2 regions of the Calidifontibacter indicus genome follow, and region 1 is predicted to be linked to the other one. Evidence: riboswitches for the same ligand, from Rfam matches in the RefSeq annotation. Region 1 holds a riboswitch; the other holds the start of a gene.
What was found. A riboswitch is a leader RNA that binds a small molecule or an ion and turns the genes downstream of it on or off. The one in region 1 is predicted to bind thiamine pyrophosphate.
Positions count from the first base shown of each region.

Region 1 (15,789 bases):
CCAGTCGACGCAACCGGAAAGCGTGGTGGTGCTGCCGGCGATCGAGCCGCCCTCGGTGAGCCGGGCGACGTTGTCGATGACCTCGACCGCGAGTTCGCCGATGCGGTAGGGGCCATCGGCGAGACCGGTGGCCGACATCGCGTCCGACACCAGCACGATGGCCTGCGGGCCGACCGTCTCGAAGACCATCCGCACCACCTCGGCATGGACGTGCACGCCGTCGGCGATGAGTTCGACCAGCGCTTCACCGCGTGCCGCCGACGTGAGCGCCGCGGCGACCGGGCCGCCGGCGCGGTGGTGCATCGGCGGCATTCCGTTGAACAGGTGGGTCACCAGTGCGGGTCGGCCGCTGCGCTCCACGACGTGGCCGATGGTCGCGGTCACGGTGGCGGCGTCGGCATCGGTGTGTCCGATCGCGGGGGTGATGTCGTGTGCGACGAGGGCATCGACCAGAACCTGCGCACCCGGACGTTCGGGCGCAAAAGTCATCTGCCGCAACACTCCCGGTGCGCCGGCGACGTCGACGAGGCGGTCGATCAGAGCCGGGTCGGGGTCGGTCAGCACGCCCGGGTCGTGGGCGCCGCGGCGTTCGTGCGACAGGAACGGGCCCTCCAGGTGGATGCCGGCGACGGTGCCGTCGGCCACCAGCGGTGCGAGCGAGCGCACGGAGCGTTCCATCATGTCGGGGGTCCCCGAGACGAGGCTGGCCAACATCGTCGTCGTGCCCGCGTCGCGGTGGTGGGCGGCCGCGATCCGATTGCCCTCGACGCTGCCACCGAACTCGTGGCCCAACGCGCCGTGGCAGTGGATGTCGAACAGGGGCCTCATCGCACGATCACGGCGGCCATCCTATGCGCCGAGGTCGGCCGTGGTGCTCTGCTCGACGGGGAGCCGGGCCGAGGCGTGCGGGTTGAACACGAGCCGCACCCGCTGCCCGACGGCGAGTCCTGCGGGGTCGTCGGCGACGGCCGACACGACGCCGACGCCCTCCATGTCCACCCGCAACGCAGCACCGCTGCTGCGCACTGCCGACTCCTTCACCTGCGCGCTGAGCGGCCCGTCGGCATCGACCCGGAAAGCGTTGTCGCGCAGCATGATCGAGCCTTCCCCCACCAGCTGTGGCAGGCCGGCCGCCGACCACGACGCCGCGTCGACCTCGTCGCGGTAGCCCAGCAGGCGGGCGGTGGTGCGGTCGACCGGGGCGTGCCACACCTTGTCGGCCGGGCCGGTGGTGACGATGCGGCCGGCCACCATGAGCGCCAAGCGGTCGGCGACCGTGAGCGCCTCGTCGTGGTCGTGCGTGACCAGCAGCGCGGTGGTGCCGGTAGCCACCAGAATCGTCCGCAGATCGGCCGCGAGGCGCTCGCGCAGGTCGCGGTCGAGCGCCGACAGCGGCTCGTCGAGCAGCAACAACCGCGGACGCGGCGCCAGGGCTCGCGCCAGCGCAACGCGCTGCTGCTGGCCACCGGACAACGTGCTGACCCGACGCTTCGCATAGCCGCCGAGCCCGACGAGATCGAGCAGTTCGGCCACCCGCGCCGCCCGGTCGCCGCGCGAAACTCCTTGCCGGCGTAGCGGATAGGCGATGTTGCCGGCCACGTCGAGGTGGTCGAAGAGTTGGCCGTCCTGGAACATCAGGCCGAACCCGCGCTTGTGGGTCGGCACCGCGGTGACGTCCGCGCCGGCGAACCGCACCGTGCCCGACTGCACCGTCTGCAGGCCCGCGATGACCCGCAACAGGGTCGACTTGCCGCACCCCGACGGGCCGAGCACCGACAACACCTGCCCGACGGCGAGATCGAGATCGACCGCGTCGACGGCGACCTGCTCGCCGAACCGCACGGTCACGTCGTCGACCACCAGACCTTGCGTCATCTCACCAACCTCCCGAGCGACCACGCAGCCGCTCCACCACGGTCATGATCACGGCCGTCACCGTCGCCAGGATGACGGACGCCGCCAGCGCCATCCCGAAGTAGTCCTCACCGGGGTGCCCGATGAGTTGGTAGATGACGACGGGCAGCGTCGGATTCGTCGGCCGCGCAAGGAAACTCGTGGCGCCGAACTCCCCCAGAGCGACCGCGTACGCGAAGCCGATCGCGGCCAGCAGCGGACGCAGCAACACCCGGCGGTCGACGTCCCAGAACACCCGCCACGGCCCCGCGCCGAGAGCGGCCGCGGCCTCGCGTTGCCGCGGGTCGACCGATCGCAACGCGGGCGCCACCACCCGCACGACGAGCGGCAGGGCGACCAGCGCCTGCGCGATCGGCACCAGCAGCGGCGCCGACCGCAGGTCGAGTGGGGGCTCGTCGAGCGCGATGAGGAAGCCGAAGCCGACGGTGACCGCGGAGATGCCCAGCGGCAGCATGAAGGTGGCGTCGAGCGCGGCCAGTACGCGCCGTCCGCCGGCGGAGTCGGCGCGCCGGGTGATGACGAAGCTGACCAGCAGCCCGAGCAGCACCGCGATGAGCGTCGCGTCGACGGCCGCCCGGATCGAGGTGAGCAGCGCCTGCCAGACCGTCACCTGCAGGGTCGGCACCGAGCCCACCTCGGTGAGCCGCCGGTAGTGGTCGAGGCCCCACCCGTCGCCGACCTGCAGCGAGCGCAGCACCAGCGTGACCAGCGGCGCGAGCACGAACAGGCAGGCGGCGGTGGTGATGAGCAGGTGGGGCAGGTCGGCGCGGCGGACGCGTTGACGGGCGCCGTTGCCACGCAGGCGATTCGGGCTGCCGGCGGTGAGTCGCTCGGTGAGGAGCAGCAGCGTGATCACGACGGCGGCCTGCAACAGGCTGAGCACCGCCGCGGCCTGCAGGTCGAGGAAGTTGGTGGTGAGCAGGTAGATCTCGGTCTCGACGGTCGAGTAGCGCACGCCGCCGAGTGTCAGCACCACGCCGAACGACCCGGCGCAGAACAGGAAGACCACCATCGCGGCCGACACGATCGCCGGACGCAGCGCGGGCAGCGTCACCGTGCGCAGCACCGTCCAGGGACCCGCGCCGAGCGCGGCCGCGGCCTCGGCCTGGCGCGGGTCGAGCGACTGCCAACGTCCGCCGACGGTGCGCACGACGACCGCGATGTTGAAGAAGACCAGCGCGGCGAGGATGGCCTGCCAGGAGCCGTCCCAGCCGAGGAACCCCAGCGGCCCGGACTTCGCGAGCAGGCTGCGGAAGGCAATGCCGACGACCACGGTCGGAAGCACGAACGGCATCACCAACAGCCCGCGCACCAGCCCGGTGAGCGGCAGCGCGAGGCGGTAGGTCACGTAGGCGATCGGCACCCCGAGCAGCACGGTGATCGCGGTGCCGAGCGTGCTGATCCAGAGCGTGAACCACAGCACCCGACCGGTGCGCGGGCGGCTCAGCACCTCCAGCGCGGGGCCGAGGGTCCACCGGCCGTCGGGGTGGAGGCCCCGGGCGATCATCGCGGCCACGGGCAGCAGGAAGAACACCGCCAGGAAGGCGAGTGGGATCAGTGCTGCGAGCGCCGGGAGGAGCGTTCGCCCGGGGCGTCGACGCATGTCAGCCGGAGACGGTGTCCTGCCACTCGCGCAGCCACTTGTCGCGATTGGCGGTGATCTTGGCCGGGTCGACCTCGAGGGTCTTGTCCGGCACGGTGACGGCCGCCTTCCACTGCGCCGGGATCGCGACCGCCGGGTCGACCGGGAAGACGTACATGTTGGCCGGCATCGAGGCCTGGAAGGTCTTGCCGAGCAGGAAGTCGATGAACGCCTGCGCACCGGGCTCGTTCTTCGCGCCCTTCAGCACGCCGGCGTACTCGACCTGACGGAAGCACGAGTCGGTCATCGCCGAGGTGGTGGCCTTGCCGTCCTTGACGGTGTCGGCCGGAGACGTGTTGTAGGACAACACGATCGGACGGCTGCCCTTGCCACCGCCGGCGGTGTAATCGACGCTCCACGCGTCGCTCCAGCCGCTGGTCACCTTCACCCCGTTGGCCTTGAGCTTCTTCCAGTAGTCCTGCCACCCGTTGTCGCCGTACTTCGCGATCGTGGCCAGCAGGAAGGCCATGCCGGGCGACGAGGTGGCCGCGCCGGGGGTGACGAAGAGATCCTTGTACTCGGGCTTGGTGAGGTCGTCGAGCGAGTTGGGCTTCGCCTTCTTGTGGGCGGCGAACCACGCGTCGTCGACGTTGACGCACACGTCGCCGAAGTCGATCGGGGTCAGCGATTTGGCCGCCTCACCGGTGAGCGCGTACTTGTCGGCGCCCTGTGGCAGCTTCGCCGAGGTGTACGGCGTGAGCGCGCCGGCGTCCACGACACGCGAGGCGAAGGTGTTGTCGATACCGAAGACGACGTCGCCGGTGGGGTTGCCCTTGGCGAGCACGACCGAGTTGGCCAGCTTGCCGGCGTCACCCGATGCGAGCACCTGCACCTGGTAGCCGGTCTCCTTGGTGAACTGGGCGAGCAGTTCCTTGGGCGCGACGAACGAGTCGTGCGTGACCAGTCGGACGGTGGTCTGCTTCGGCGCGCTCGACCCACCGGCCGAGCTGCCGGACGAGCTCGCGGACGAGGTGTCGGAGCCGGAGTCGCCGGTCGTCGAACATGACGCGAGCGAGACGGAGAGCACGCCGGCCACGGCGGCGACGAGAACTGTGCGGGACGTTCGGAACAACGGATCCTCCTCGGGATGCAAGGAGGGGCTCGACTTCCTACACCGGTACTAACCGGATCAGGTTCGAGGGTCTGCGGCCCTCTGCCGCACTCTCAGCGCACCGTGCGCTCCCCTGTCGTTTCCACCACAGACGCTACACGGTCACGCCCGCGGCAAAACATGGCAGGCTCGGAGGTGAAGAAATGACGACCGGCCATCGGGGCCGCTGACAGGAGGAACGAATGGGATCCGTGGTGTGGAAGGTGATCGCCGCCGTCGCAGGTGTCGCGGCGACGAAGGTCGCGTCGAAGGCGACGACGGCCGGCTGGCAGGCGGCCACCGGCAACCCGGCACCGGTCGGCAAGCACGACCCCAACTACAACGCCAAGCAGATCGCGGTCTTCACGCTCGTGTCGGCCGCCGTGGCGCAGGGTCTGCGTGCCCTCGCCGAGCGCAAGGCTGCCGACTACTACACCAAGTCGGCCGGCCACCCGCCGCAGGTCGTGGCCAAGGAGCGCGAGAAGGCGGTGGCGAAGGCCGCCAAGGCCTGAACGCCGTCCGCCCGGTCGAAGGGCGCTCCTGCATCGGCGGGAGCGTCCTTCGCGCAAGCCGCCCCCAGTGAAAGATCGCTGCTGTCCTGACAACAGCAATCTTTCACTGGGGCCGCCCGGCGTCTGCGGGGAAGTCGCTCAGTCGGCCCAGCTGCGCCCGCGGCCGGGGATCTCGTCGAAGACCAGCCAGGTGCGGGTGCCGATGACGCCCGGGATCGCCTGGATGCGTTCGAGCACGAGGGTGCGCAACGCGGCGTTGTCGGGGGCGTGCACCTGCACCAGCACGTCGAACTCCGAACCCATGAGCGAGATCCGATCGAGGTACGCAAGCTCGGCCAGGGCCGCGCTCACGGCCCGCCAGGTGTTCTGCTCGATGTTGATCGCGACATAGGCGGTGGTGGTGAGGCCCGCGGTCGCCGGGTCGATCGAGATCGTGAACCCGGTGATCACCCCGCGTTCGCGCAGCCGCTCGATGCGGGCGTACGCGCCGGCTCGGCTCAGGTGCAGCCGCTCGGCGAGGGCGCGCACCGAGATGCGGGAGTCTTCGGCGAGGGCGGCGAGGATGCGTCGGTCGACCGCGTCGAGGTCGGCTGCCGAACGTCCAGCCGACCCAGTCGTGGCAACCTCACCCCTGGACGATCTGCCCTCTGCCGCTGGATTCATGAACCGATTGTCCACCAATCTGCGACAAACTTGAGCCAATCGCCACGACTGGAAGACGATGGTGTGATGCGGGACACACTCCATGAGACGTCGGTCGAGGCGCTGCTGCCCTCGCCCCGCCCGGTGCAACTGCTCGATCCGACGGGTGCGCCGGTCGAGCAATCGGGCACCCGTCGCCCCTACGCGATGCCGTCGGCCGACCGACTGCAGGACGTCTGGCGGCACATGGTGCTCGGACGCCGGTTCGACCTGCAGGCGACCGCGCTCACCAAGCAGGGGCGGCTGGCCGTCTACCCCTCCTCGCGCGGTCAGGAAGCCTGCCAGGTGGGCGCGATCCGCAGCCTCACCGCCCGCGACTGGGTGTTTCCGACCTACCGCGAGTCGATGGCCCTGGTCACCCGCGGCATCGACCCGGCCGAGGTGCTCGCCCTGCTGCGCGGCAGCGCGCACTGCGGCTACGACCCGTTGGCGCAGCGCACCGCGGCCCAGTGCACACCGCTGGCCACTCAGTTGGTGCATGCCGCCGGCACCGCCTACGGCCTGAAGCGGCGCGGCGAAGACTGCGTCGCGCTCGGATTCATCGGCGACGGCGCGACCAGCGAGGGCGACTTCCACGAAGCGCTCAACTTCGCCGCGGTGTTCGACGCGCCGGCGATCTTCTTCGTGCAGAACAACAAGTACGCGATCAGCGTGCCGCTGTCGAAGCAGACCAAGGCACCGTCGTTGGCCTACAAGGCAATTGGCTACGGCGTGGCCTGCGAGCAGGTCGACGGCAACGACCCCGCCGCCGTCATGGCCGTGATGGACGCGGCGCTCGACCACTGCCGCTCGGGCCGCGGACCGTTCCTCATCGAGGCGCACACCTACCGCCTCGACGCGCACACCAACGCCGACGACGCGAGCCGCTACCGCTCCGGCGACGAGGTGACCGCGTGGCTCGAACGCGACCCGATCGCCCGACTGGAGGCCTACCTGCGCGCGTCCGGCCTGCTCAACGACGACCAGGCGAACGCCGTGCGGCAGGAGGCCGAGGCGCTTGCCACCGACCTGCGCGATCGGATGAACACCGACCCCGAGGTCGACCCGATGTCGTTGTTCGACAACGTTTTCGCGTCGCCCACACCGCAGGTCGCCGAGGCCCGCGCGATGGTCGAGGCAGAGATGCATGCCGAGATGCAGGCAGCCGAAGAGGTGACCCGATGACCACGATCGACGCTCCCGCGCCCGCGGTGGCCGGCCCCACCACCCTCACCTTCGCGAAGGCGATCAACCAGGCACTGCGCGATGCGATGACCGCCGACGACGACGTGCTCGTCTTCGGCGAAGACGTCGGCACCCTCGGCGGTGTCTTCCGCGTCACCGACGGCCTCACCCGCGACTTCGGCGAAGACCGCTGCTTCGACACCCCGCTGGCCGAGTCGGGCATCGTCGGCTTTGCGATCGGGCTCTGCTACACCGGTTTTCGGCCGGTGGTCGAGATGCAGTTCGACGCGTTCGCCTACCCGGCGTTCGAGCAGATCGCCTCGCACGTCGCGAAGATGCACAACCGCACCGGCGGCAAGGTGACGCTGCCGATGGTCATCCGGGTGCCCTACGCCGGCGGCATCGGCGGAGTGGAGCACCACTGCGACTCCAGCGAGGGCTACTACGCCCACACGCCCGGCCTGAAGGTCTACACGCCCGCCACCCCGCAGGACGCCTACTGGATGCTGCGCGAGGCGATCGCCGACCCCGACCCGGTGATCTTCATGGAGCCGAAGGCCCTCTACTGGAGCAAGGCCGAGGTCGACACCTCCAGCCCGGTCGAGCCGGTCGGCCGGGCGGCCGTCCGTCGCCCCGGCAAGGAGGTCACGCTCATCAGCTACGGACCGTCGGTTCCGTTGGCGCTCAAGGCCGCCGACGCGGCCGAGCAGGAGGGCTGGGACGTCGAGGTGATCGACCTGCGCAGCATCGTGCCGCTCGACGACGAGACCGTGCTGGCATCGGTGCGGCGCACCGGACGCTGCGTGGTCGTGAGCGAGGCCCAGGGGTTCGCCGGGGTGGCCGGCGAGCTCGCCTCGCGCATCTCCGAGCGCTGCTTCCACTCGCTCGAGGCACCCGTGTTGCGGGTGAGCGGCCTGCCGACGCCCTACCCGGCGCCGATGCTCGAGCACACCTACCTGCCCGGCGTCGACCGCATCCTCGACGCCATCGACCGGCTGCAGTTCGACGACCAGCCCGATACGACGTTCAGCGAGGGCGCCCGTGGCTGAGTTTGTCTTCACCCTCCCCGCCCTTGGTCCCACGAAGTTCTCCGCTCGTTCCTCGCTCCGATACGTCGCGGGGACCCCGAAGGCAGTGTGCTGTGGCTGAACGCATCTTCAACCTTCCCGATCTCGGCGAGGGCCTGACCGAGGCCGAGATCGTCGAGTGGCTGGTCGACGACCGCGCCGACGTGAGCATCGACCAGAACGTCGTGGTCGTCGAAACCGCCAAGGCCACCGTCGAGGTGCCGATCCCCTACGCCGGCACCGTCGCCACCCGGCACGGTGCGCCCGGCGACACCGTTGCGGTCGGCGCACCCCTGATCACCGTGTCGAGCGGTGCACCGGCAATTTCCGGCGCGCCTGCCGACTCCGGCGCGCCGGCCGACGAAGGCTCGGGCGCCGTGCTCATCGGCTACGGCACCGGACACGGCCAGCAAACCCGCCGCCGACGAGGTTCCCGTCGACCAGCCGTCCCCACGATGGCAGCGCCGATGGAGGCGCCAGTGGAGGCGCCAGTGGCTGTTGCCGAAGCCGTTGCACCGCAGGTGATCTCACCGATCGTGCGGCGCCTCGCCCGAGACCACGGGCTCGACCTGCACCACCTGCGACCGGCGACGGGCGCGGTGCTGCGGCGCAGCGACATCGAGGCGGCCATCGCCCGATCGGCGCCCGCTGCGACGGCGCCTGCGTCCGACGCAACCACTGCGGCAACCACCGCAGCGACCACCCCGGCACTCGCCGACGAGCGCATCCCGCTCACCGGCGTCCGGAAGGTCATTGCCGACAAGCTCGCCACCTCGCGCCGCGAGATCCCCGATGCCACCACGTGGGTCGATGTCGACGCCACCGACTTCATGACCGTGCGCGACCAACTGCGCGATCACGGTGTCGGCCAGCTCGGCCTGCTCGGGCGCATCTGCGTGGCCGGTCTGCGCACGTTCCCCGAGCTCAACGCGTCGGTCGAGGGCGAGGAGATCGTGCGGCACGGCGGCATCAACCTCGGGTTCGCCGCGCAGTCACCGCGCGGTCTGGTGGTGCCGGTCGTCAAGGACGCCCACACCATGTCCGCCCGCCGACTGACGGACGCGATGGCCGACCTCACCGCGCGGGCTCGCTCCGGTGAGCTCTCACCCGCGGAGCTCACCGGCGGCACCTTTACGCTCAACAACTACGGCGTGTTCGGGGTCGACGGGTCGACGCCGATCCTCAACCACCCCGAGGCGGCGATGCTCGGCGTCGGACGCATCATCGACCGTCCGTGGGTCGTCGACGGGCAGTTGGCGGTGCGAAAGGTGACCCAGCTCGGGTTCACCTTCGACCACCGCGTGTGCGACGGCGGGTCGGCCGGCGGGTTCCTGCGGTTCGTCGCCGACGCGGTGGAACAGCCGGTGCGACTGCTCGCCGAATGGTGAGCCACCGAACCGCACCGACCGGCCACGGCTGCGTAGGATCGCCGATGGGAATCCACGCATCCGTCCGGAGGGAACAGACAATGACCAGCCGAGTCCGTCGCGGCGCCGCCGCCGCACTGACCAGCGCCCTGCTCATCGGGGGTGTCACCGCCTGCAGCAGCGAGGCTGCGGTGAAGAAGTCCGACGTCGAGAAGCAGATTGAGTCGCGGATCTCCAGCAGCGGCACCAACATCAAGGACGTCAAGTGCGACGACAACCTCAAGGCCAAGAAGGGCGCGACCACCGACTGCGAGGCGAAGGTGGACGGCACCACGCAGAAATTCAAGGCCACGGTCACCTCAGTGGACGGTAAGACCGTGCACTACTCAATCAGCAAGGGCTGAGCCGGGGCTACTTGTTCACGACTGCACTGGTTGTGGCCAGTGCGCTCGTGGACAACCAGTGCAGTCGGTCAGAGCGCCGACGCGATCGGCACCCCCGGGCGGTAGGCCAGGTGCAGGTAGCTCGGCGCGTCGAGCACCGCGAGGTCGGCCCGGGCGCCCACGCGAACGACCCCGATATCGCTGCGCTGCAACGACTTCGCGGCGCCCCGGGTCGCGGCCCAGACCGCCTCGGCCGGAGTCAGGCGCATTTCGCGGACGGCGAGTGCGATGACGAACGGGATCGAGTTGGAGTAGCAGGTGCCCGGGTTGCAGTCGCTGGCCAGCGCCACCGTGGCTCCGGCGTCGATGAGGTCGCGCGCCCGCGGGTAGGGCATGCGGGTGGAGAACTCCACGCCCGGCAGCACCGTGGCCACGGTGTCGCTCCCGGCCACCGCCTCGACGTCGTCGTCGGACAGGAAGGTGCAGTGATCGACGCTCGCCGCGCCGAGCTCGACCGCGAGCTGCACGCCGGGGCCGGGTCCGAGCTGGTTGCCGTGCACCCGCAGGCCGAGACCCTTCGCGGCACCGGCCTCGAGCACCCGCCGCGACTCCTCGCCGGTGAACGCGTAGGTGCTGTTCGGTTCGCAGAACACGTCGATCCACTTCGCGTGCGGGGCGCACGCCTCGAGCATCTCGCCGGCGACCAGGTCGACGTACGCCGCACGATCCTCGCGCGCCTCCGGCGGCACCACGTGGGCGCCGAGGAAGGTGGTTTCGTCGGTGAATTCCTTTGCGATGCGCAGAGATCGGGCTTCATGCTCGACGTTGAGCCCGTAACCCGACTTGATCTCCCACGAGGTCGTGCCCTGCGCGCGCATCTGCTCCAGCCGGGCGCCGATCAGTGAGCGCAACTCCTCGTCACTCGCGCCGCGAGTGGCCGCCATCGATACCGCGATGCCACCGCCGTCGTAGGGCTCGCCGGTCATCCGCGCGGTGAACTCCGCGCTGCGGTCGCCGGCGAAGACGAGGTGGGTGTGCGAGTCGACGAAGCCGGGCAGCACGGCGCGCCCGCCCAGGTCGCGGCGCTCATCGGCGTCGGGCGCCTGCGCGGCCGCGCCGACCCAGCGGATCTGTTCGCCGTCGACGACGACCGCGGCGTCGTGCACGATGCCGAGTTCGCCCTCACGCTCGTCGTCACAGGTGACGAGTTCGGCGATGCCGGTGATCAGGGTGGTGCTCACTTGTCCTCCCACAGGGGTGCGATGGCTTCGGTCAACAGGGCGCCGATGTCGCCGAGACGATGCAGCCCTTCGGAGACGATCGTCTCGCCTGCGCGCACCACCGTGTGCACGTCGGCGGCCGTGGCGCTCAACATGATCTGCGCCGGGTCGGACCCGGCAGTGCGCACCGAGTCGAGACCGACGGTGACGAAGTCGGCGCGCAGACCCGCTTCCAGGCGTCCGGTGTCGGCCCAGCCGATGCCGGCGTGCTCGGTCGCCATGCCGAGCAGTTGCGCCGGGGTGAACCGGCCGCGCTCGTTCGTCACCAGGCGTTCGTGCATCTCGACCGCGCGGGCGTCCTCGATGAGATCGATCACGGCGTGCTGGTCGCTGCCGAGCGAGATGCGGACGCCGTTGTCGCGCAGCGCTTTCGCCGGCCCGATGCCGTCGGCGAGGTCGCGCTCGGTGGTCGGGCAGAAGCTCGCCCACGCACCGGCGTCGCCGAGCAGACGGATGTCGTCGTCGGTCAGGTGCGTGGCGTGCACCGCCGACAGGTTGCCGTCGAGCAGTCCGGCATCGGCGAGCAGGCGCACCGGGGTGCGTCCGTAGAAGTCGAGGCAGGCTTGGTTCTCGGCCGGTTGCTCGCTCACGTGCACGTGCAACGGGTCGATCGAGAACGGCGCGTCGCAGACCTGCCGAGCCACCGCCGACGCCTCCTTGAGTTGCTCGAAGGGCACAGCGCGCACCGAGTGCATCGCCGTGCCCACCCGGAACCCGTCGGTGTGGTGCAGGTCGGCCACCCGCTTGCCCCACGCCGCCACGTCGCCGTCGCCGAATCGCAGCTGCTCGTCGTTCAGCGGGGTGTGTCCGTCCTTGCCGAGTCCGCCGGCGAGGTAGCAGGTGTCGAGCAGCGTGATGCCGATGCCGGCCTCCGCGGCGGCCTGCTGCAGCGCCTTGCCCATCTCGTTCGGGTCGGCGTACGGCGTGCCACCGGGCTGGTGGTGCACGTAGTGGAACTCCCCGACGGTGGTGATGCCGGCCAGTGCCATCTCGGCGTACGTCGCCCGGGCGAGGGCGAGGTAGTTGTCCGGGTTCAGTTGCGCCGCAACGTGATACATCCGCTCGCGCCAGGTCCAGAAGGTGCCGCCGTTGTCATGCGTGCGGCCGCGGAGCGCGCGGTGGAAGGCGTGGCTGTGGGTGTTGGCGAAGCCGGGCATCGTGACGCCGCGCAGGATCGAGTCGCCGTCCTGGCGATCGCCCTGGCCGACCAGCGCGAAACGACCGGTGTCGTCGACGGTCAACCGGACGCCGGCGACCAGGCCGCCGGGCAGGATGGCGTACTCGCACCAGAACCTGCTCATCGCGACCCTCCTGCCAGGTCGCGCACGACCGCGGTGAGGGCCTCGACACCGGCATGGCAGTCGTCGGCCTCCGCGAACTCCTCGGGGGTGTGCGACGAGCCGGTCGGGTTGCGCACGAACAGCATCGTCGTCGGCACGCCCGCATTGGCCAGGATGCCCGCGTCGTGGCCGGCGCCGGTGCCGAGCATCGGGGTGTCGGGGCCGAGCACGTCGCGCACGCGCAGCGTGAGCGCCTCGTCGAAGCGGGTCGTGGGCGTCCACGACTCCTCGCGCAGGGCGTCCGGGAAGAGGCCCTCGAGGTCTTCGATGACCCCGAGCACGAGCGACTCGTCGGACGAGCGCGCGTCGAGCCAGGCCGTGACGTGCGACGGGATCGCGTTGACCCCACCCGGCACCACGTCGAGCTTGCCGACCGTTGCGACACAACGCTGTTCACCGTCGCGCCGGGCTGCCGCCTCGCGGGCCGCGAGTGCGAACCGAGCCGCGTCGAGCATTGCGTCCGACCGATCGGCGAGGGCGGTGGTGCCCGCGTGGTCGGCGCGCCCGGCGAAGTCGGCCCGCCACCGTCCGTGCGGCCAGATGTCGGTGCCGACGGCGACCGCCGAGGTCGCCGGGTCCATCAGCGCGAGCGCCTTGCCCTGCTCGACGTGCAGTTCGACGAACGCCCCGATGCGGCGTAGCGTCTGCGGGTCGGCGCCGATGTCGGTGGAGCGGCCCGCCTTCTCCAACGCCTGCGCCATCGTCACCCCGTCGGCGTCGGTGAGGCCGAGCGCGCGCTCGGCGGTCATGGCCCCGCTGATCACCCGCGAACCCGCACAGGCCACGCCGAACCGCGCACCCTCCTCGTCGCCGAAGTTCACGACACCGATCGGCGTGCTCGGATGAAAGCCGCTGTCCTGCAACGCCTTCACCGTGGCGAGCGCGGACACGACGCCGAGCGGACCGTCGTACGCACCGCCGTCCGGCACCGAGTCGAGGTGCGACCCGATGACCACACCCGGGGTCTCGTCGGAGTTGCCCCACCAGGCCCACTGGTTTCCCATCCGGTCGAGCGTGAGGTCGAGCCCGAGCGCCGCGCACTCGCCGGCGAACCACTCGCGCAGGGTGTGGTCCTCACGCGTCCAGGCGAACCGGCGGTAGCCCCCGGACCCGCCGTCACGGCCGACCGGGAGCAGTTCGGCCCACCGGGTGTCGAAATAGTCGGACTCGGTCATCGGTTGCTCCATTCATGGTTGAGCAGGTCACGACAGCGGCGATCGAAGCGGTGCAGGCGGCGGGCATCGCCCACGAGGTCACCCGGGACGGCAAGGTGTCGAGCCTGGAGGAGGCGGCAGCGGCCCGCGGCATCGAGCCGCGCGACCTCATCAAGACGCTGGTGGTGCGGGTGAGCGACGACCAGTACGTCTTCGTGCTCGTGCCGGGCGACCGGCAGTTCGCCTGGCCGAAGGTGCGGGCGCTGCTCGGCACCAACCGGCTCTCGATGCCCGACGCCGCGACCGCTCGCGAGGTCACCGGCTACGAGCGCGGCACGATCACCCCGTTCGGGTCGCAGCGTGCGCTGCCGGTCTACGCCGACGAGCACCTGCGCGGCCGCCGCATCTCGCTCGGTGGGGGCGCCCACGGCGTCGGCCTGACGGTCGGCGGCGACGACGTCATCGCACACTTCGACGCCACCGTCGCCGACCTGTCGGAGTAACTGCTGCACCCACGTCACCGCTCGCCGACCGCCCCCGGCTCGGCGAGATCGGCGTCGGCCGGGTAGATCGTGTGCTCCGGTGCTCGGTTGGTCGCCCGACCCCAGCAGTAGTAGATGACTCCCGGCACGACGAGGCCGATGATCCAGCTGATGTCGGCGCCGCCGAGCTTGTCTGTCAGCGGACCGGTGTACATGCTCTGCGCGAGGAACGGGATCTGCACGACGATGCCGATCACGTAGGTCGCGAGCGCCGGCACGTTGAACCTGCCGTACCGACCGTCCGGGTCGTAGAGCGCGGGAATGTCGACCCGCTCCTTGGAAACCAGGTAGAAGTCGATCAGGTTGATCGCACTCCACGGGGTGAAGACCATCAGCAGCAACAGCACGAAGTTGCGGAAGTTGTCGAGGAAGTCGGCCGACGCGGCGAGCGCCACGATCACCGACAGCGCCAGGAAGACGAAGACGAACGTCATGCGCATCGCCGGCTTCACGACGGCCTTCTTGGAGAAGCCGGTGACGGTGGTGAGCATCGTCATCGAACCGCCGTACGCGTTGAGGGTGTTGACGGTGAGCTTGCCGACCACGATCACGAAGTAGAGGACGATCGCGATCGCCCCGCCGCCGGCGAGGGTGCCGACGAAGCCGACCTGGTTGCCGAGGAAGCCCGACTTCGGGATCGAGGCGATGAGCGCTCCGAGCGTCATCGACCACATCGAGCCGAGCACCGAACCCCAGAGTGTGGCGTTGAAGGTGCGCGTCGCCGGGGTTTCCTCGGGCAGGTAGCGGGAGTAGTCGGCGACGTACGGGCCGAACGTCAGCTGCCACCCGGCGCCGAGCGACACGGCGAGCAGGAACGGCACGAAACCGAAGGTGGGGTTGGCCAGCAGGTCGGCGCCGTTGTACTCGGTGAAGATGCGGAAGGTGATCCACGCCCACCCGAGAATGCCGATGACGGTCGCGACGCGTCCGAGCCGGTGGATCCACCGGTAGCCGAAGGCCGCGACGACGAAGGTCAGCAGACCGAAGATGACGATGCCGACCCACGTGGCGTCGACATGCAGGATCTTGTTGATCGCCTGCCCCGACAGCACGGTGCCGGTGGCGGCGAAGCCGAGGTACATCAGGATGACCAGCACGAGCGGCAGCGCGGCACCGAAGACGCCGAACTGCGCGCGGCTGGAGATCATCTGCGGCAGACCGAGTTTCGGACCCTGCGCGGAGTGCAGCGCCATGACCGCCCCACCCGCGAGGTTGCCGATGAAAAGGCCGACGATCGCCCACAGCGCGTGCGCGCCGAAGACCACGGCGAGGGCGCCGTCGACGACCGCGGTGATCTGCATGTTGGCGCCGAACCACAGGGTGAACTGGCTGGACGGGGTGCCGTGTCGCTCGCTGCGCGGCACGTAGTCGATGCTGCGCTGCTCGACACCGGAGGCGGAGGCCATGTGCTGAGCCCCTCTCGTTCGTGGACCCGGAGGTCCTGTCAGAAACGCGCCGTCGGCGCGGCGGTGATCGGTCGGCCGGACGCGTTCGTCCGGCGCCGAAGCGGGAAGGTCGGGGCCGGCTGCCGCCGACCTTCCCCGGTGCAACGGTCTGTCAGTCGCCGGCCTTCGGTGCCTTGGAGCTCGCGGCCTTCTGCGTCGCCGCGCGCTGCGCCGCGTCCGCATCGTC
Region 1 is NZ_QTUA01000001.1:128,234-144,022, forward strand. It holds gene DFJ65_RS00575 (N-acetylglucosamine-6-phosphate deacetylase) at 1-828, opposite strand, end outside; gene DFJ65_RS00580 (ABC transporter ATP-binding protein) at 850-1,875, opposite strand; gene DFJ65_RS00585 (ABC transporter permease) at 1,877-3,517, opposite strand; gene DFJ65_RS00590 (thiamine ABC transporter substrate-binding protein) at 3,519-4,628, opposite strand; TPP riboswitch at 4,646-4,752, opposite strand; gene DFJ65_RS00595 (DUF4235 domain-containing protein) at 4,850-5,158, shown strand; gene DFJ65_RS00600 (Lrp/AsnC family transcriptional regulator) at 5,297-5,821, opposite strand; gene pdhA (pyruvate dehydrogenase (acetyl-transferring) E1 component subunit alpha) at 5,888-7,024, shown strand; gene DFJ65_RS00610 (alpha-ketoacid dehydrogenase subunit beta) at 7,021-8,073, shown strand; gene DFJ65_RS00615 (dihydrolipoamide acetyltransferase family protein) at 8,166-9,479, shown strand; gene DFJ65_RS00620 (DUF4333 domain-containing protein) at 9,560-9,862, shown strand; gene hutI (imidazolonepropionase) at 9,931-11,082, opposite strand; gene DFJ65_RS00630 (formimidoylglutamate deiminase) at 11,079-12,422, opposite strand; gene DFJ65_RS00635 (allantoate amidohydrolase) at 12,419-13,636, opposite strand; gene DFJ65_RS00640 (aminoacyl-tRNA deacylase) at 13,651-14,118, shown strand; gene DFJ65_RS00645 (purine-cytosine permease family protein) at 14,133-15,563, opposite strand; gene DFJ65_RS00650 (urocanate hydratase) at 15,715-15,789, opposite strand, start outside.

Region 2 (15,789 bases), 1.6 Mb from region 1:
AGGACTCCCAGTCGGTGTTCGCCCGCGACCCCGAGATCAAACGTGAGGCCGTGTTCACCGGCCCGGTGATGCGTCCGGCGACGACCTTGGTGCGGCGCAAACGCCGACTGGTCGAGCAGCGTGAGGGGCGGTCCTGGGCCGAGGTCGGGCAGCTACCCAGCCACCGTTCGATGCTCACCGAGTTCGCCGATCCGCACCGCTTCGTCGAACTCGCCGCGATGCGTCACGAGTTGCGCCGGTGGCGCTTCTACGACGGCTTCCGCACCGACGCCGACGCGCCGGCGCGTGCCCCGCAGGTGGCGACGCGCACGCCGGTGCTCTCCGGCGACGGCCACGATCTGGCGGCCACCGTCGCCACGACGCTCGAGGCGGGGTTCGCGGGGTTGCCCGAGGCGGTCGCCGACGCATTCGAGGGCAGCGAACTGCAACTCCAGGTCTACGACGACGGACGCCTGCAGATCGCGCTGCGCCAACCCGGCATGTTGCGTGCCCTGCGGGCCACCGAACTCTCCGACGGCACACTGCGATTCCTGCTCTGGGCCGCGGCGCTGACCTCGGTCGACCGGCCGACCCTCATGGTGCTCAACGAGCCGGAGACCTCTCTTCATCCCTCGCTCGTGCCCGCGCTCGGACGGCTGATCCGCGGCACGGTCGAGGCCACCCAGGTCGTGGTCGTGACCCACAGCGACGAGCTGATCCGGGCACTCGACCCCACCCCGTTCGAGCCTGACGAACCCATCGAGGAGCGCCTGCTCATCGAGCTCTACAAAGACCTCGGTGAGTCGCTGGTGCGCGGGTTCGGCTGGCTCAGCAAGCCGGCGTGGGAGTGGGGCAGCCGGTGAGCACGCGCCGAACCACCTCCGCCGGGTCGGCTGCCTGCATGATCGCCCGCACGAGCGCCACCCCGGCGATGCCGGTCGACATCAGGTCGGCCACGTCGTCGGGGGTGACGTCGCCGATCGCCACCACCGGAAGGCCGGTGGCCGCGACGATCGGCGGGTAGCCCGCGAGCCCGAGTGGCTCGCGGCCGGAGTCCTTGGTCGGCGTACGTCGAAACGGTCCCGCGCCTATGTAGTCGATGTGGTCGGCCTGGAGGTCCGCCCACCGTGCGAGCTCGACGGTGCCCGTGGTGAGCCCGACGACGGCGTCCGGCCCGAGCATGGCCCGGGCCGCGTCGGCGGGCAGGTCGTCGGTGCCCAGATGCACGCCGTGCACCGGGGCACCAGTGCGCGCCGCGGCGAACGCGACGTCGGCGCGGTCATCGACCAGCACCGTCGTCGCTGCGTTCGCCCGATGCACCTCGTCCGCGATCGTCACCACCAGAGCAAGCAGTGCGCGGGTGTCGAGCTGCTTCGCGCGCACCTGCACCACCCCGGCCCCAGCGGCCGCAGCGGCCGCAGCCACCTCGACGGTGCGTCGGTCGGTGCCCGAGGTCACCAGGTAACACCGCAGGTCGAGCAGACGTCTCGTCACCACTTCGCCTGCCGCGCAATCGTTGTCGCGTCGAGGGTGTGGAGGTTGTCGACGAGCGCCACCCGGAACGACCCGGGACCGTGCTCGGTCGCCGCTGCGTGTTCGGCGGCGACGGTCAGCCAGACGGTCGCGGTCAACGCCGCATCGAAGGGGTCGGCCACCGTGGAGCAGGCCGCCGTGAGCGCACCGAGCAGGCAACCCGTGCCGGTCACCCGGGTGAGCAGGGGCACCCCGTTGTGCACCCTGACCACGCGCGACCCATCCGTGATCACGTCGGGTTGGCCGGACACTGCGACCGTGCAACCGGCCTGTGCGGCCACGAGCTGCGCCGCCGACTCCACCTCCATCGAGCCCAACACGCTGTCCGGGCCGGTCGCCCCGCCGTCACCTCCGGCCAGGACGGACACCTCCGATGCGTTACCGCGCACGATCGTCGGTCGATGCCGGATCAGGTTGAGCGCCAGCGTGGTTCGCACCGGTGCCGGACCGACCGCCACCGGGTCGAGCACCCACGGCAGGTGCTTCTCGCGAGCCGTGGCGACGGTGGGCAGCACGGCTCGCGTGGCCTCGTCGGACAGCATGCCGAGGTTGACCAGCAATGCGTCGGTGCCCTGGACCAGGGCCGGCGCCTCCGCTAGCGTGGCGGTCATCAACGGCCGGGCGCCGGCAGCCAGCAGCCCGTCGGCCACCAACTGAGCCACCGCCGGCCCGACGATGCAGTGCACCAGCGGATCACGCCCGCGGGTCTTCTCGATCACCGCGGCGATGGTCTCAGGCTGCACCGACGACCTCCTTCGGCACGAGCGGCTCGGCGGGCTGCAGCGTCGTGGCCGGTGTACGGCGCGAGCCGCACCACGCGACCAGGACGCCCGCGAGCACCAGCAACGCGACCACCGCCGTCCGCCGACCGACCGCGTCCTGCACCTGGGGGAGATAGAACGGGTTCAGCGCGGGCAGCAGGATCGACAGGCTGTACGCGGTGCCGTAGCCGGTCGAGCGGATTCCCGCCGGAAATCCCTCCGCGAGGTAGGCGCCCACCGGTCCGTAGCCGCACACGGTAACTGCCTGCAAGGCAGTCGCTGCCAGCAGCGCCGACAGCAGTGATCCGGTTGCGTTGAGCGCCAACCAGATCGGCGGTGCGGCCAACGCGGCCAGCACGCCCCAACCCGCGAAGAAGCGGCGCCGGCCGGCGAGTGTCGACAGGTGTCCGGTGCAGGCCATGACGGCCGCCTGGCCCACAGCGGCGACCCCGGCGATGAGAGCGACCTGCGTGGGGTCGAACCCGGCTCCGCCGAGCCCGGCCGGCAGGGCCACGACGACGAGGTTCGTCATGATCCACAGCCCGCTCATCAGCCCGAAGAGTTGCCAGAACGTGCGCGCACTCGTACCGACGAGCAGGGCGCGCAGCCCGATCCGCTCGATGCCGGGCGCCTCACGGTCGGTGACCTGGCGCCGGTAGAAGGCGAGCATTCCGAGGGAGGCGATCGCACCGCCGAGGAATGCGATCCGCCAACCCCAAGCGGCGTACGCGTCGGGATCGATGCGCAGTGCTGCCCAGGTGAGCAGGGCGATGGTGGCCTGGGCGAGTGGCGCCATCGCCATGATCAGGCCGGAGACGAGGCCGCGTCGGCGCGCGGGCGACCACTCCATCGCCAACGGGATTGCGGCGGAATACTCGCCCGCGATGAACACACCTGCGACGAAACGCAGCGCGAGGATCCACCACATCGCCCCGGCCCCGACCACCGCGTACGGCGGCGTCGCCGCGATGCCGAGGCTGCACAGCGCCGTACCCGCGATGGCCCACCGCGTCGTGCGGGCGCGGCCGAACCGGTCGCTGATCCGCCCGAAAACCCAGCCGCCGACCGGGCGACCGAGAAGCATCGCCATGACGACGAGCGTCGCGCTGCCGGCCGCCGCGTGCGGTCCGGCGAGCCGGGGGAGCGCTGGTGCGAGTGCGACCAGCGGAAGGAAGATGTGCACCTGGTCCACGAAGTTGCCGACGATGCCTCCGCGCAGCGCGGCGAGGCGCTGCGGGCAAGCTTCGGGGGTCGTTGCGTGGCCGTTCCCGGCCGGGCTCACTGCGGCGGACGGACGTAGACGGATGCACCGAGTTCGACGAACTCCCGCGACTTCGCAGCCATCCCCTCGAGCAGGCCGGCGTGGTTGTCGCGGATGTCCTGACTGATCCGCATCGAGCAGAACTTCGGCCCGCACATCGAGCAGAAGTGCGCGGTCTTCGCGCCTTCGGCCGGAAGGGTCTCGTCGTGGAACGCGATCGCGGTGTCCGGGTCGAGTGAGAGCGCGAACTGGTCGTGCCACCGGAATTCGAAGCGCGCCTTCGACAGTGCGTCGTCGCGCGTGCGTGAGCCCGCGTGTCCCTTCGCGACGTCCGCCGCGTGGGCCGCGATCTTGTAGGTGATGACGCCGGTCTTCACGTCGTCGCGGTTCGGCAGTCCGAGGTGCTCCTTCGGCGTCACGTAGCAGAGCATCGCGGTGCCGTGCTGGGCGATCACGGCGGCGCCGATCGCCGACGTGATGTGGTCGTAGCCGGGTGCGATGTCGGTGACCAACGGTCCTAGCGTGTAGAACGGCGCGCCGTCGCACCAGTCCTGCTGCAGCTGAACGTTTTCCGGGACAAGATCGAGCGGCACGTGGCCCGGCCCCTCGACCATGACCTGCACGTCGTGGGTCCATGCGCGACGGGTGAGTTCGGCGAGGGTGCGCAACTCGGAGAGCTGGGCCTCGTCGTTGGCGTCGGCCACCGAGCCGGGGCGCAGACCGTCGCCCAGGCTGAACGCGATGTCGTACTGCGCGAAGATCTCGCACAGCTCGTCGAAGTGGGTGTAAAGGAACGATTCCTCGTGGTGCGCGAGACACCAACCGGCCATGATCGAACCGCCGCGGCTGACGATGCCCGTCACGCGCTGCGCGGTCAGCGGCACGTAGCGCAGCAGCACCCCGGCGTGGATCGTCATGTAGTCGACGCCCTGCTCGGCCTGCTCGATCACCGTGTCCCGAAAGACCTCCCAGCTGAGGTTCTCGGCGCGTCCGTCGACCTTTTCCAGCGCCTGGTAGATCGGCACCGTGCCGATCGGCACGGGCGAGTTGCGCACGATCCACTCCCGGGTGGTGTGGATGTCGTCGCCGGTCGACAGGTCCATCACCGTGTCGGCGCCCCACCGGGTCGCCCAACTGAGCTTGGCCACCTCTTCCTCGATCGAGGAGGTCACCGCGGAGTTGCCGATATTGGCGTTGACCTTGGTGAGGAACCGTCGGCCGATGATCATCGGCTCCGACTCGGGGTGGTTGACGTTCGCCGGGATGATCGCGCGCCCGGCGGCCACCTCGCGCAGCACGAGGTCGACGTCGACGTTCTCGCGGAGCGCGACGTAGCGCATCTCCGGGGTCACCCTGCCCTGGCGGGCGTAGTGCATCTGGGTGACCGTGCGGCCGTCCATGGCGCGCAACGGCTTTCGCTTCGCACCGCGCCATTCGTCGGACGCCGCCCCGCGCCGCACCGCCGACCGGCCGTCGTCGTGCAGCGTGCGTTCGCGCCCGCCGTACTCGACCACGTCGTCGCGGTCGGCGATCCAGTCGGCACGCAGCGCCGGCAGCCCGACGGACGGATCGCTGCCCGGACCCGCCGTGCGGTAGACGTGCACGTCGGCATTGGGTCCGTCGGGGGAGTCGTCGAGACTGATCGCAGTGACGGGCACGCGGATGTCGCCCTCGACGAGGTGGTGCAGATGATGCTTGGGATGGATCTCGGACATCGAGAAATCCTCACTTCCTTCGCCGGCATGACCCGGGCAGGTTCGGACGGTCCGAGTGGCATCAACTCGATCTCAGCCCTCTGCCGAGGGCTCCCGTGTGGGTGTGATCAACGTAACCCAGATCGGGGGAGCGTTCTACGGTGGGGTCATGCGACGTCCCCCGGCAGTGGTGACCGTGGCCGGCAGCGACCCCAGCGGCGGCGCCGGTCTGCAGGCCGACCTGAAGACCATCGGCGCACTCGGTGGATACGGAATGGCGGTGGTGACCGCGTTGACCGCGCAGAACACCCACGGTGTCGACGCCGTTCACGCTGTTCCTGCCGATTTCGTTGCAGCGCAGTTTGATTCACTGGTCACTGATGTTCGTATCGACGCTGTGAAGACCGGCATGCTTGCATCGGCCGCCGTCACGGACGTCGTCTGCGAGTTCGTGCGATCGGGCCTGTCGCGTGGAACGTGCGTGGTCGTCGACCCGGTGATGGTGTCGACCAGTGGGCATCGCCTCATGGCTCCGGACGCGTTGGACGCGATGCGGCGTCTGGTCGGCTGCGCGAGCATCGTGACGCCCAACCTGGCCGAGGCGGCCGCACTGCTCGGCGAGGCCGAGGCGGGTGACGAGCGGGCCATGGTGACGCAGGGGCGGCGGCTGCTCGACCTCGGCGTCGGGGCGGTGCTGATGAAGGGCGGCCATCTGGCGGGTGACCCGGTCGACGTCCTGATCAGCGCGGACACGGTGGAGCGGTTTGCGCAGCAGCGGGTCGCGACGCGCAACACGCACGGAACGGGGTGCGCGCTGTCGGCGGCGCTCGCCACCATGCATCCGCAATTGGGGTCGTGGTCGCAGGCCGTCGCGGCGGCGAAGACCTGGCTCACCGAGGCGTTGCGCCAGGCGGATCGGCTCGAGATCGGGGCGGGTGCGGGCCCGGTGCACCACCTGCACCGGTGGTGGTGAGGTCAGTGGCGCCGCCCGACCGCTCGGCGCACCCGCCTGGCCGGTCGGCGGGTTCGTCGACGACGTCATGGTGACCGGGGCCACAGCCGGGCCATAATCGCGCCATGAGTTCGTACGTGGAGCAGTACCGGCGCAGCATGTCCGGCCCGGAGGGGTTCTGGCTGGATGCCGCGGAGGCGGTCGATTGGTTCCGCAAGCCGAAGAAGGCGCTGGACGACCAGCAGCCGCCGTTCTACCGCTGGTACCCCGACGGGCAGCTCAACATCTGCTACAACGCGCTCGACCGGCACGTGATCAAGGGTGACGCCGACCGCACAGCGCTCATCTACGACAGCCCCGTCACAGACACCAAGCGCAGCTACTCCTACGCCGAACTGCTCGACCTCGTCGGTCGTGCCGCAGGAGTGCTGCGCGCACTCGGTGTCGAGCGCGGCGACCGTGTCGTGGTCTACCTGCCGATGGTGCCCGAAGCGATCGTCACGATGCTCGCGTGCGCTCGCATCGGAGCCGTGCATTCGGTGGTGTTCGGCGGCTTCGCACCGGCCGAACTCGCCACCCGCATCGACGATGCTCAACCGAAGGTGATCGTCACCGCCTCGTGCGGGGTCGAGCGTTCCCGCGTGGTGCCGTACAAGCCGATGGTCGACGATGCGATCGAGCGCGCGCAGCACAAGCCCGAGCGGGTGCTTCTCGTGCAGCGGCCGCAGCTCGAGGCCGAGATGGGCGAGCGCGACATCGACTGGGCGACGGCGATGAAGCCCGGCGCGGTCGAGCCGGCCGGCTGTGAGTCGATGCTCGCGACCGACCCGCTCTACGTGCTCTACACCTCCGGGACCACCGGTAAGCCCAAGGGCATCGTGCGCGACCACGGCGGCTACACGGTCGCGCTGCAGTGGTCGATGACCAACGTCTACGGCATGTCGCCTGGGGAGGTGTGGTTCACCGCGTCCGACGTCGGGTGGGTCGTCGGGCACTCCTACATCGTCTACGCGCCGCTGATCGCCGGGTGCACCACGGTGCTGTTCGAAGGCAAGCCCGTCGGCACGCCCGATGCCTCCACCTTCTGGCGGATCATCGCCGAGAACGACGTGAAGGCGTTGTTCACCGCGCCGACCGCCTTCCGTGCGATCAAGAAGGAAGACCCCGACGGCGCACTCGTGGCCGGGCACGATGTGTCGGGGTTCCGCACCCTGTTCATGGCCGGTGAGCGGCTCGACCCCGACACCTGGCAGTGGGCCACCGACAAGCTCGACGTGCCGGTCATCGACAACTGGTGGCAGACCGAGACCGGATGGCCGATCGCCTCCAACCTGGTGGGCCTCGAGCCGTTGCCGATCAAACCGGGTTCGGCCACCGTGCCGGTGCCGGGCTACGACGTGCAGATCCTCGACAGCCAGGGGCAGCAGGCGCCGGCCGGCACCGAGGGCGCCGTCTGCATCAAGCTGCCCTTGCCCCCGGGGACGCTCCCGACCTTGTGGCAGGACGATGCGCGGTACGAGTCGTCGTACCTGTCGGCCTACCCGGGCTACTACCTCACCGGCGACGGCGGCTACCTCGACGACGACGGCTACCTGTTCGTGCTCGGCCGCACTGACGACGTGCTCAACGTCGCCGGCCACCGGCTGTCGACCGGCGGCATCGAGGCAGCACTCGCCGGGCATCCCGCCGTCGCCGAATGCGCCGTGATCGGTGTGGCCGACCCGCTGAAGGGGCAGGTGCCCCGGGCGCTGGTCGTGCTCAAGGCCGGCGACCAGTGGGCCGACCTCGACGACGCAGCCCTGGAGCAGCTGCGCGGTGAACTCGGCAGGCGGGTGCGCGAGGAGGTGGGGCCGATTGCGACGCTGCAACAGGTCGACGTCGTCGCAGCGTTGCCGAAGACCCGTTCGGGCAAGATCCTGCGCAAGACGATGCGTCAGATGGCCGACGGTCAGGAGGCGCCGGTGCCCTCCACCATCGAGGACGCCACGGTGCTCGACGCGCTCGCGAGAATCCTCGGGCGAGAGGGCACTTCACAGGGCTAGTGTCACAAGGGTGAGTGACACTCCGTCCCCTTTCCCGGCCCGACTGCAAGCTTGACCCCGGCCGACGCCGCCGATGTCACCGACGAGCTCGTCACCACCGAGCACGTGCCGGTGACGCCGGACGGCGAGCTGCCCTACACCGCGCAGACCGGGCGGGTCGTGCTCTGGAAGGACGAGGTCAAGGACGACGTCTGGCAGGGGCGCGAACCCGTCGCGCAGCGCGGGTGTTGAAGGGGCGCAAGCCCTCGGGGTTCCACGGCTTCACCGCCGACCTCGAATCGGTCGCCGAGATCATCCGGCAGTGGGTGAGCGACCAAGGTCGTTGGCTCTCAACGAAATTCCTGATCGGGGAGTCGTACGGCACGACCCGTGCTGCCGGGCTCGCGCAGCTGCTGCAGGACGACGGCATGTACCTCAACGGGCTGATGCTGAACGGCGCAACGCCGTTCACCGCCGCGGAGGATTCGCTCGCGCACCTCGCCATCGCGCGGGAGCGCCATGACGACATTGAACACCACTACTACCCGGCGGGTCACATGATGCACGTGCACGAGCCGTCTCGGGTGCAACAGTCGGCCGACCTGCGTGACTTCGTGCGGCGCCGCTCGGGTGGGCCTGCCTGACCCGGTTCGTTCTGACCCGCTCGAGCGGGTCAGAACTCGACCGCGACGACCGCGCGCCGTTTCGACGGACGGTGCACGATCTCAAAACCGGCGTCGAGGTAGGTCGTGAGCCGGCCGGGATGCTCCTCGCCCCACGTCGCGTTGTCGTCGGTGCCTCGGTTGGGAGTTGGATGGGTGAACGGGAGATGCTCCTCCCGCTCCGGCAACCAGCTCCCGTACGCGCACCAATTCCTGTGCACCGTGCCCGCTCAGCCGACGGACGCGGCCAGCTCGGCCTCCGAGCGCGGGATTGCAGAATTCGTTGCCCTCGGGGTCGGCCAAGATGACCCATCCGCTGCCGGGGCCGCGGATGCCGCGGTGGTCGCCGACCTGCACAGCGCCGATGCCGAGCAGTCGCTCGACCTCCTCGTCGCGGGTGCCGGTGCGCGGACGCAGATCGAAGTGCAGACGGTTCTTCACAGTCTTGGATTCGGGCACCTCGATGAAGAGGATGTGGTGTCCCGAGTCTGGGTCGAGGATCATGCACTCCTCGTGGCCCGGCTCGTTGGGGTCGTCGCAGACGTCGACGTAGTCGAGCACCTTCTTCCAGAACTCGCTGAGTTCGTAGGCATTGCGACAGTCGACGGAGGTGTGTGAGACGAAGCAGCTCATGGCCGAAGCCCACCACCGGGGGTCTGCGTGGGACAACCGATTTACGTGGATCGAGGTGCCCACCCCGAGGTGTGATTTCCGGCCCTGCGCCGACGCGTCCGGCCGCTGCGGCGTGCGGTCGGCGTAGCGTGAGTCGGGTGATCGACCAACACACGGAGGTGGAGCGATGACCGACGAGAGCACCCCGAACACCGACGAGGAATCGGTCGACCAGGACGTGAAGCAGGCGGAGGAGGCCGCTGCGGGCCCGGCGGAGGAACGCGACCCCGGCAACGGCACGCCGGCGTCGACGGGCGAGGTCGAGTAGCCTCACCGCCACTCGACGGGCTGCTCCATTGCGCCGAAATCAGTGTGCCACAACGAATCCGCGAGTTCCAACGCGGCGGCGGCCCACGGCGTGAGGCGGGTGCCGGGCGTACATCGGTGGGGGGTGAAGCGCACGAGGCCGCCCATTGCGGCCGGACCGAGCTCGAGGCGGCCCACCGCCGCCCCCTCGTCGTCGCACGGCCGCAGCTCGTCAGGCGTGCCGGCAACGAGCACGGTCGTGGTCTCGGACGGCGACACCGACCCCGTCGACAGGTAGGCGGTGCCGAAGCGGTGGGCGTCGAGTTCGTCCAGCAGCCGTTGCTCCACGGCGTCGGCATCGAAGTCGAGGTGAACGCCGGAACGCACCGTCTGATCGAGCAGGTTCAGCGGCACGTCGACGCCCTTGTCGAGCGCGCTGATGCCGCCGGAGAACCGTGGGTTGAGCTCGTGGGCACGAAAGCCCTCGGCGGTGAGGATGCCGTCGATGCCGAACGCGCCTCGATAACCGTGAACACGCGCGAGCACCTCGCCGGTGGCGCGTGCGGCGGCGCGCATCTGGTGCCGTTGCGCCGCCGACGGGTCCCACCAGCTGGAGATGCCGGCCTGCACGAACCCTGTGCCGCCGACCGGCCGCAACATGCACAGTTCCACGGGGCGCAGGATGAGTACGCCTTGGTCGGTGACGATTCCGTGGATGCTGCACGGCTGCCCTTCGAGGAACGGCATGACCCGCGCCGTCCGCCCGGAGGCGCAGACGCGTTCCAAGATCGGTTCGGGTTCGGCGCCGGGCCGCAACCACCAAACCTTCGAGGCGCCGCCGTTCAAACCGTGGGAGGCGTCGGCGGAGATGACGACGCCGGCACCTTCATCGAGTCGGGCAGCGCCGGCGCGCAGCGATCGACGGTCTGCGGTGACGATCTCCTCCGGTGCCGTCGCCAGCCCGGCGGCAGTGAAGATCGGGCCGCACAAGGTCTTGTCCTCGAGCGCCTCGTCGGCGGCTGACCGCCCACCGAACGAAGCTCGTCCGAAGATGAGCCGGGGGGACGCCGTGGGCGTCGTGGAGATGACCAGAGCCGCGCCGGTCGGATCGAACCGCTCGACGGCCTCCAGCACCTCGACCGGCGGGTCGTCGAGCAGGCGCGTCCACGCCGAGAGTTCGTCCGTTGCCGAACGTACGGGTGCGCCGTAGCCGGTGCGCACGACGGTGAGGTCGTCGCCCGACGGCAGTGGACCGGTGCCGTCGCCGAAGGTGAGGACCAACTGTGCCGTCACCCCGAGTTGCCGATAGTGCTCGACGCGGGTGGCCGTGGCGGCGAGCACCGGTGCGAAGACGATGACCTTCCGCCCACGCAGACGGTCGGCCTCCTGCGACCGAAGGATCGCGACCAGCTCGTCCAGCGGGTCGCTCACGCCAGTGGCTCGGCCTCGATCACGAACCCCCGGGCGCGCAGGCGCTCGACGTACGGCATTCCCAATGCCGTTGCCGGAGTGAGCAATCCGCCTTGGCGGCCCTCTGGAAGCGGCAGGTCGTCGCGTTGCAGGGCGAGAGCCAGACCGGCCTCGCCGAGCATCACGCAGGTGGCCGCGTACCCGGGGTCGCCCTGAGCCGAGACGACCGAGTGCCACTTGCGTCCGGTGGTCGTGGTGGTGCGGATGTCCATCTTGAAGAAGCCCTCGTTGCGGGCCTTCTCGCTCGGCCCGGTGCCGGGCGCCGGCACGACCTTCTTGACGAGGGGTCGCAGGAAGCCGACGTTCATCGCGCCGAGCGCCGCGCCCAGGCCACCGGCGACGGCGTAGCCGGTGAGTCGCCCGTTGATGCCGCGGCCGGTCTTCATCACCTCGCGGTAGCGGAACGAGCGCCCGTAGGAGTGTGCCGAAAGCGCGTTGCTGCGACGCACCACGCGGGTGTTGTAGGTGGCCATGACGAAGGGCGCGGTCCAGGCGCCGATCTCGCCGTCCTCCCGGACTGCGGCCGAGTCCTTCCACTCGCCGGCCGGCTCGGCGGCACGGTCGGGGGAGAGGCCGAACTTGTCGGTCACCACCTTGCGGCGTTCCTTGTCGGCCTTGATCGCATCGACCTGACCCATCATCGAGGCGATGGTTCCGCCGCTCACCCCGCCCTTCAGCGACGCGTACGTCGTGGTGTCGCCCAGCTCGCCGTCGCCCGCGGCACGCACCGCGTCGGCGAGCACGAACACCCCGATGTCCGACGGCACCGAGTCGTAGCCGCAGGAGGGAACGATGCGCGCACCGGTGGCGTTCGCCCGCTCGTCGAAGCCGTCGATCGCGTCGCGGTGGAACAGCACCTCGCCGGTGAGGTCGACGTAATCGGTGCCGGCGTCGGCGCAGGCCTCCACCAACGGCAGGCCGTACGAGGCGTAGGGGCCGACGGTGGTGATGACCACCTTTGTGCGCTCCGCCATGGCCCGCAGCGAGGCCGGATCGCCCGAATCCGCGGTGACGAGGTCCCACTCACGCGCGGCGGCCGGAAGGTCGGCGCGGACGTCCTGCAGTTTGTGCTCGTTGCGTCCTGCCAGGGCGATGCGCGTGCCGCTCGGCGCGTGCGTGGCCAGGTGGGCTGCGGTGAGTTCGCCGACGAACCCGGTGGCGCCGAACAGGACGATGTCGAACTCGCGATCACGGGAAATCATGAGCCCACCGTAGAGCCGCATCGGCACGGGGCGGACCGAACCGCCCGGCGGCTCTTCATAGACTGTGACTCAGGTCGCACCCGACCTCGCACCACCGACCCAGGAGCCGACACACCATGGCGCTGAGCACCTTCGACCTCTACTCGATCGGCATCGGACCCTCGTCGTCCCACACGGTCGGCCCGATGCGGGCGGCCAAGATGTTCGTCGACGGACTGGCCGAGTCGGGTCGCACCGACGACGTGGTGCGCGTGCACGCACAGCTGTTCGGGTCGCTCGGCGCCACCGGCCACGGCCACGGCTCCGACAAGGCGGTGCTGCTCGGGCTGGAAGGCGAGGATCCGGAGACCGTCGACGTCGACTCCGCCGACGCCCGGGTGCAGAACATGAAGGTGCGCCGACTGGTGCGTCTCGGGGGCAGCCATGTCGTCGCCTTCGACCCGGACAAGGACCTCGTGATGCATCGGCGCAAGTCGTTGCCCACCCATCCGAACGGGATGCAGTTCGACGCCTTCGACGCGGCGGGCGAGGTGATCGAGAGCAAGATCTACTACTCCGTCGGCGGTGGCTTCATCGTCGACGAGCACGCCACGGGTGCCGACCGCGTCGTGCAGGACGACACGCCGCTGCCGCTGCACTTCACCACCGGTGAACAACTGCTCGCGATCTGTGAGCGCGAGGGGTTGTCGATCAGCGAGGTGATGATGCGCAACGAGCAGGTCTGGCGCAGCGAACAGCAGATCCGCGACGGCTTGCTGCACATCTGGTCGGTGATGCAGGAATGTGTGCGCAACGGGTTCGGCCGCGAGGGCGTGCTGCCCGGCGGTCTGAAGGTGCCGCGCCGCGCGCCCGGGCTCTACCGCCAGCTGGGCCAGTCGGATTCACGCAAGGATCCGCTGCACGTCATGGACTGGGTGAACCTCTACGCGCTCGCCGTCAACGAGGAGAACGCCTCGGGCGGACGGGTCGTCACGGCACCCACGAACGGCGCGGCCGGCATCATCCCGGCGGTGCTGCACTACTACCGCGATTTCGTCGAGGGCGCCGACGACGACGGCGTCGTGCGGTTCCTGCTCACCGCGGCGGCGATCGGCATCCTGTTCAAGGAGAACGCGTCGATCTCCGGCGCCGAGGTCGGGTGCCAGGGCGAGGTGGGCTCGGCCTGCGCGATGGCGTCCGGTGCGCTGTGCGAGGTGCTCGGCGGCAGCCCGTTGCAGGTCGAGAACGCCGCGGAGATCGGCATCGAGCACAACCTCGGGCTCACCTGCGACCCGGTGGGCGGACTTGTACAGATCCCGTGCATCGAGCGCAACGCCATCGCCTCGGTGAAGGCGATCAACGCAGCACGCCTGTCGCTCAACGGTTCCGGCACTCACCACGTCAGCCTCGACAAGGCGATCAAGACGATGCGCGACACCGGACGGGACATGTCGATCAAGTACAAGGAGACCGCGCGCGGTGGTCTCGCGGTCAACGTCATCGAGTGTTGAGCACGGCGAAACGGTTCGCCCTGGCGCCAGGGCACCGGGGCGAATCACTTGTCGGACGGAGCGGCTGACCGACGCGGGTCTTCCCGCAGCGGTCAGGCTGCGGCCTTGTGGCGGCCGACCACGACCGGCGGCCGACGCCGGTTGAAGAAGTTGGTGGCGGCGAGCGCGACGGCGGTGCCGATCACTCCCCAGAGGGCGAGGGTCAGGACATGGCCGCCCACGCCGTGGCTGCCGAAGTAGACGATGCGCCGAACCGCATCGGTGGCGGCACCGTTGGGCAGCACGTAGGCGATCGCCCGCCAGAAGGTAGGCAGCAGATGCGGCTGGAAGGCGCCGCCCGCGCTCGGGTTGCCCAGGACCACGAACAGCAGGATCGCCAGGCCGACGCCGATCAGGCCGAACAACGCCTGGAGCGCGATGGTCGTGGCCGCCACGGCGAAGACCACGAGCGCGCCGATTCCCCACAGCTGCAGGAAATGGCCGGTGAGGGCGCCGAGCAGCTGATCGACGATCAATGCACCACCCAGACCCGACACCACCGCGTGGAACGCGACCACGCACAAGCGGATGACCAGGTGGTGCAACGACTGGGCGCGGTGGCCGGCGAGGACTCCCAGCGCGGCTGCGAGCAGGTAGCCGCCGACCATCCAGCCGACCACGAGGTAGAAGCCGGTCAGGCCACGGGCGTCGCCTGCCTCCAGCGGCACGACATCGTCGCTGACGACCGTGCGGCCCTGCTTCTGGGCGACCTGAGCGAAGATCTCCTCCGTGGCGCTCACGATGCCTGAGCCGCCACCGCCGGCGACCACCAGCGTGTCCTGCTTCCCACTGGGGTTCAGCACGTAGGCGGCGTCGACGCGGTGGTCCTTGACCATCGCCACGGCGGCGTCGCGGGACTCGACCACCTGAGGGGAGACGGGGTGTCCGTCGATCTTCTCGAGCTGGGCCGCGATCTGGTCGGCCTGCTGTGCGGGGGCCACCACGGCCACCGGGATGTCACTGGGCTTCGGCGAGTGGAACGCCCCGACGTACGACCAGATGAAGGCGAGTTGTATCAGGAGGACCCCGGCCACGAGGGCGAGTCTGTTGGGGGTGAACGCCTCGCGCAGGTCGGCTCGAATGCTCATTTGTCGTCTCTCCTCATTTCGCGCCCGATGAAGGGCGCGCTCGTTCGAAGGCCAGTTGTAGTCGCTCGCTGAACAGGACGAAGCGGATCTCTTCCAACTCCATGTCGGCCCCGGTCACCGCCGACCAGGCGATGCGGGCCACCTCTTCCGCGTCCCAACCGTAGACCCCGGCGCTGATCGCGGGAAATGCGATCGAGCGTGCATGCAGGTCTGCGGCGACCTCGAGCGAACGAGTGAAGCAGGACCGCAGGAGTGCCGGATCTGTCTGTCCGGCGTGGCGATTGGGGCCCACCGTGTGGATCACCCATCGGCTCGGCAGATCGAAGGCCTCGGTCGCGACGGCGTCACCGACCGGTAGTCCGTCCGGCAGCCGGGTGCGGCGCAACTCGCGGCACGCCTGCAGCAGGCGGGGTCCGGCGGCCCGGTGGATCGCGCCGTCGACGCCGCCCCCGCCGAGCAGGGACGAGTTGGCGGCGTTGACGATCGCGTCGACCTGCTCGACCGTGATGTCGCCCTGCACACACGTGATTTCGCTGGCCATGGCGCCACTGTCGCAACCCTTGTGTCATCCCGCAAGGACCCGGTGTGGGGCCCGTCTGCACCGCGCCGGTCGGGAAACCGCTGACCGGCTGCCGAGACGCCTCGCGGAAGATGGCGGAGACCGCCACTGAATCTGCGACCTGGCTCACAGCACCGCGCCCGGGGACATAGGCTCGGAC
Region 2 is NZ_QTUA01000001.1:1,764,663-1,780,451, forward strand. It holds gene DFJ65_RS08415 (AAA family ATPase) at 1-842, shown strand, start outside; gene DFJ65_RS08420 (thiamine phosphate synthase) at 808-1,473, opposite strand; gene thiM (hydroxyethylthiazole kinase) at 1,470-2,255, opposite strand; gene DFJ65_RS08430 (MFS transporter) at 2,245-3,555, opposite strand; gene thiC (phosphomethylpyrimidine synthase ThiC) at 3,552-5,249, opposite strand; TPP riboswitch at 5,247-5,356, opposite strand; gene thiD (bifunctional hydroxymethylpyrimidine kinase/phosphomethylpyrimidine kinase) at 5,398-6,201, shown strand; gene DFJ65_RS08445 (acetate--CoA ligase) at 6,306-8,222, shown strand; gene DFJ65_RS08450 (hypothetical protein) at 8,274-8,453, shown strand; gene DFJ65_RS08455 (hypothetical protein) at 8,447-8,845, shown strand; gene DFJ65_RS18055 (hypothetical protein) at 8,875-9,051, opposite strand; partial or broken gene DFJ65_RS08460 (VOC family protein) at 9,197-9,496, opposite strand; gene DFJ65_RS17450 (hypothetical protein) at 9,663-9,803, shown strand; gene DFJ65_RS08465 (hypothetical protein) at 9,806-11,212, opposite strand; gene DFJ65_RS08470 (saccharopine dehydrogenase family protein) at 11,209-12,453, opposite strand; gene DFJ65_RS08475 (L-serine ammonia-lyase) at 12,570-13,943, shown strand; gene DFJ65_RS08480 (DUF3533 domain-containing protein) at 14,036-15,070, opposite strand; gene DFJ65_RS08485 (O-acetyl-ADP-ribose deacetylase) at 15,084-15,611, opposite strand.
Region 2: another riboswitch for thiamine pyrophosphate. It lies ahead of thiC (phosphomethylpyrimidine synthase ThiC); the one in region 1 lies ahead of DFJ65_RS00590 (thiamine ABC transporter substrate-binding protein).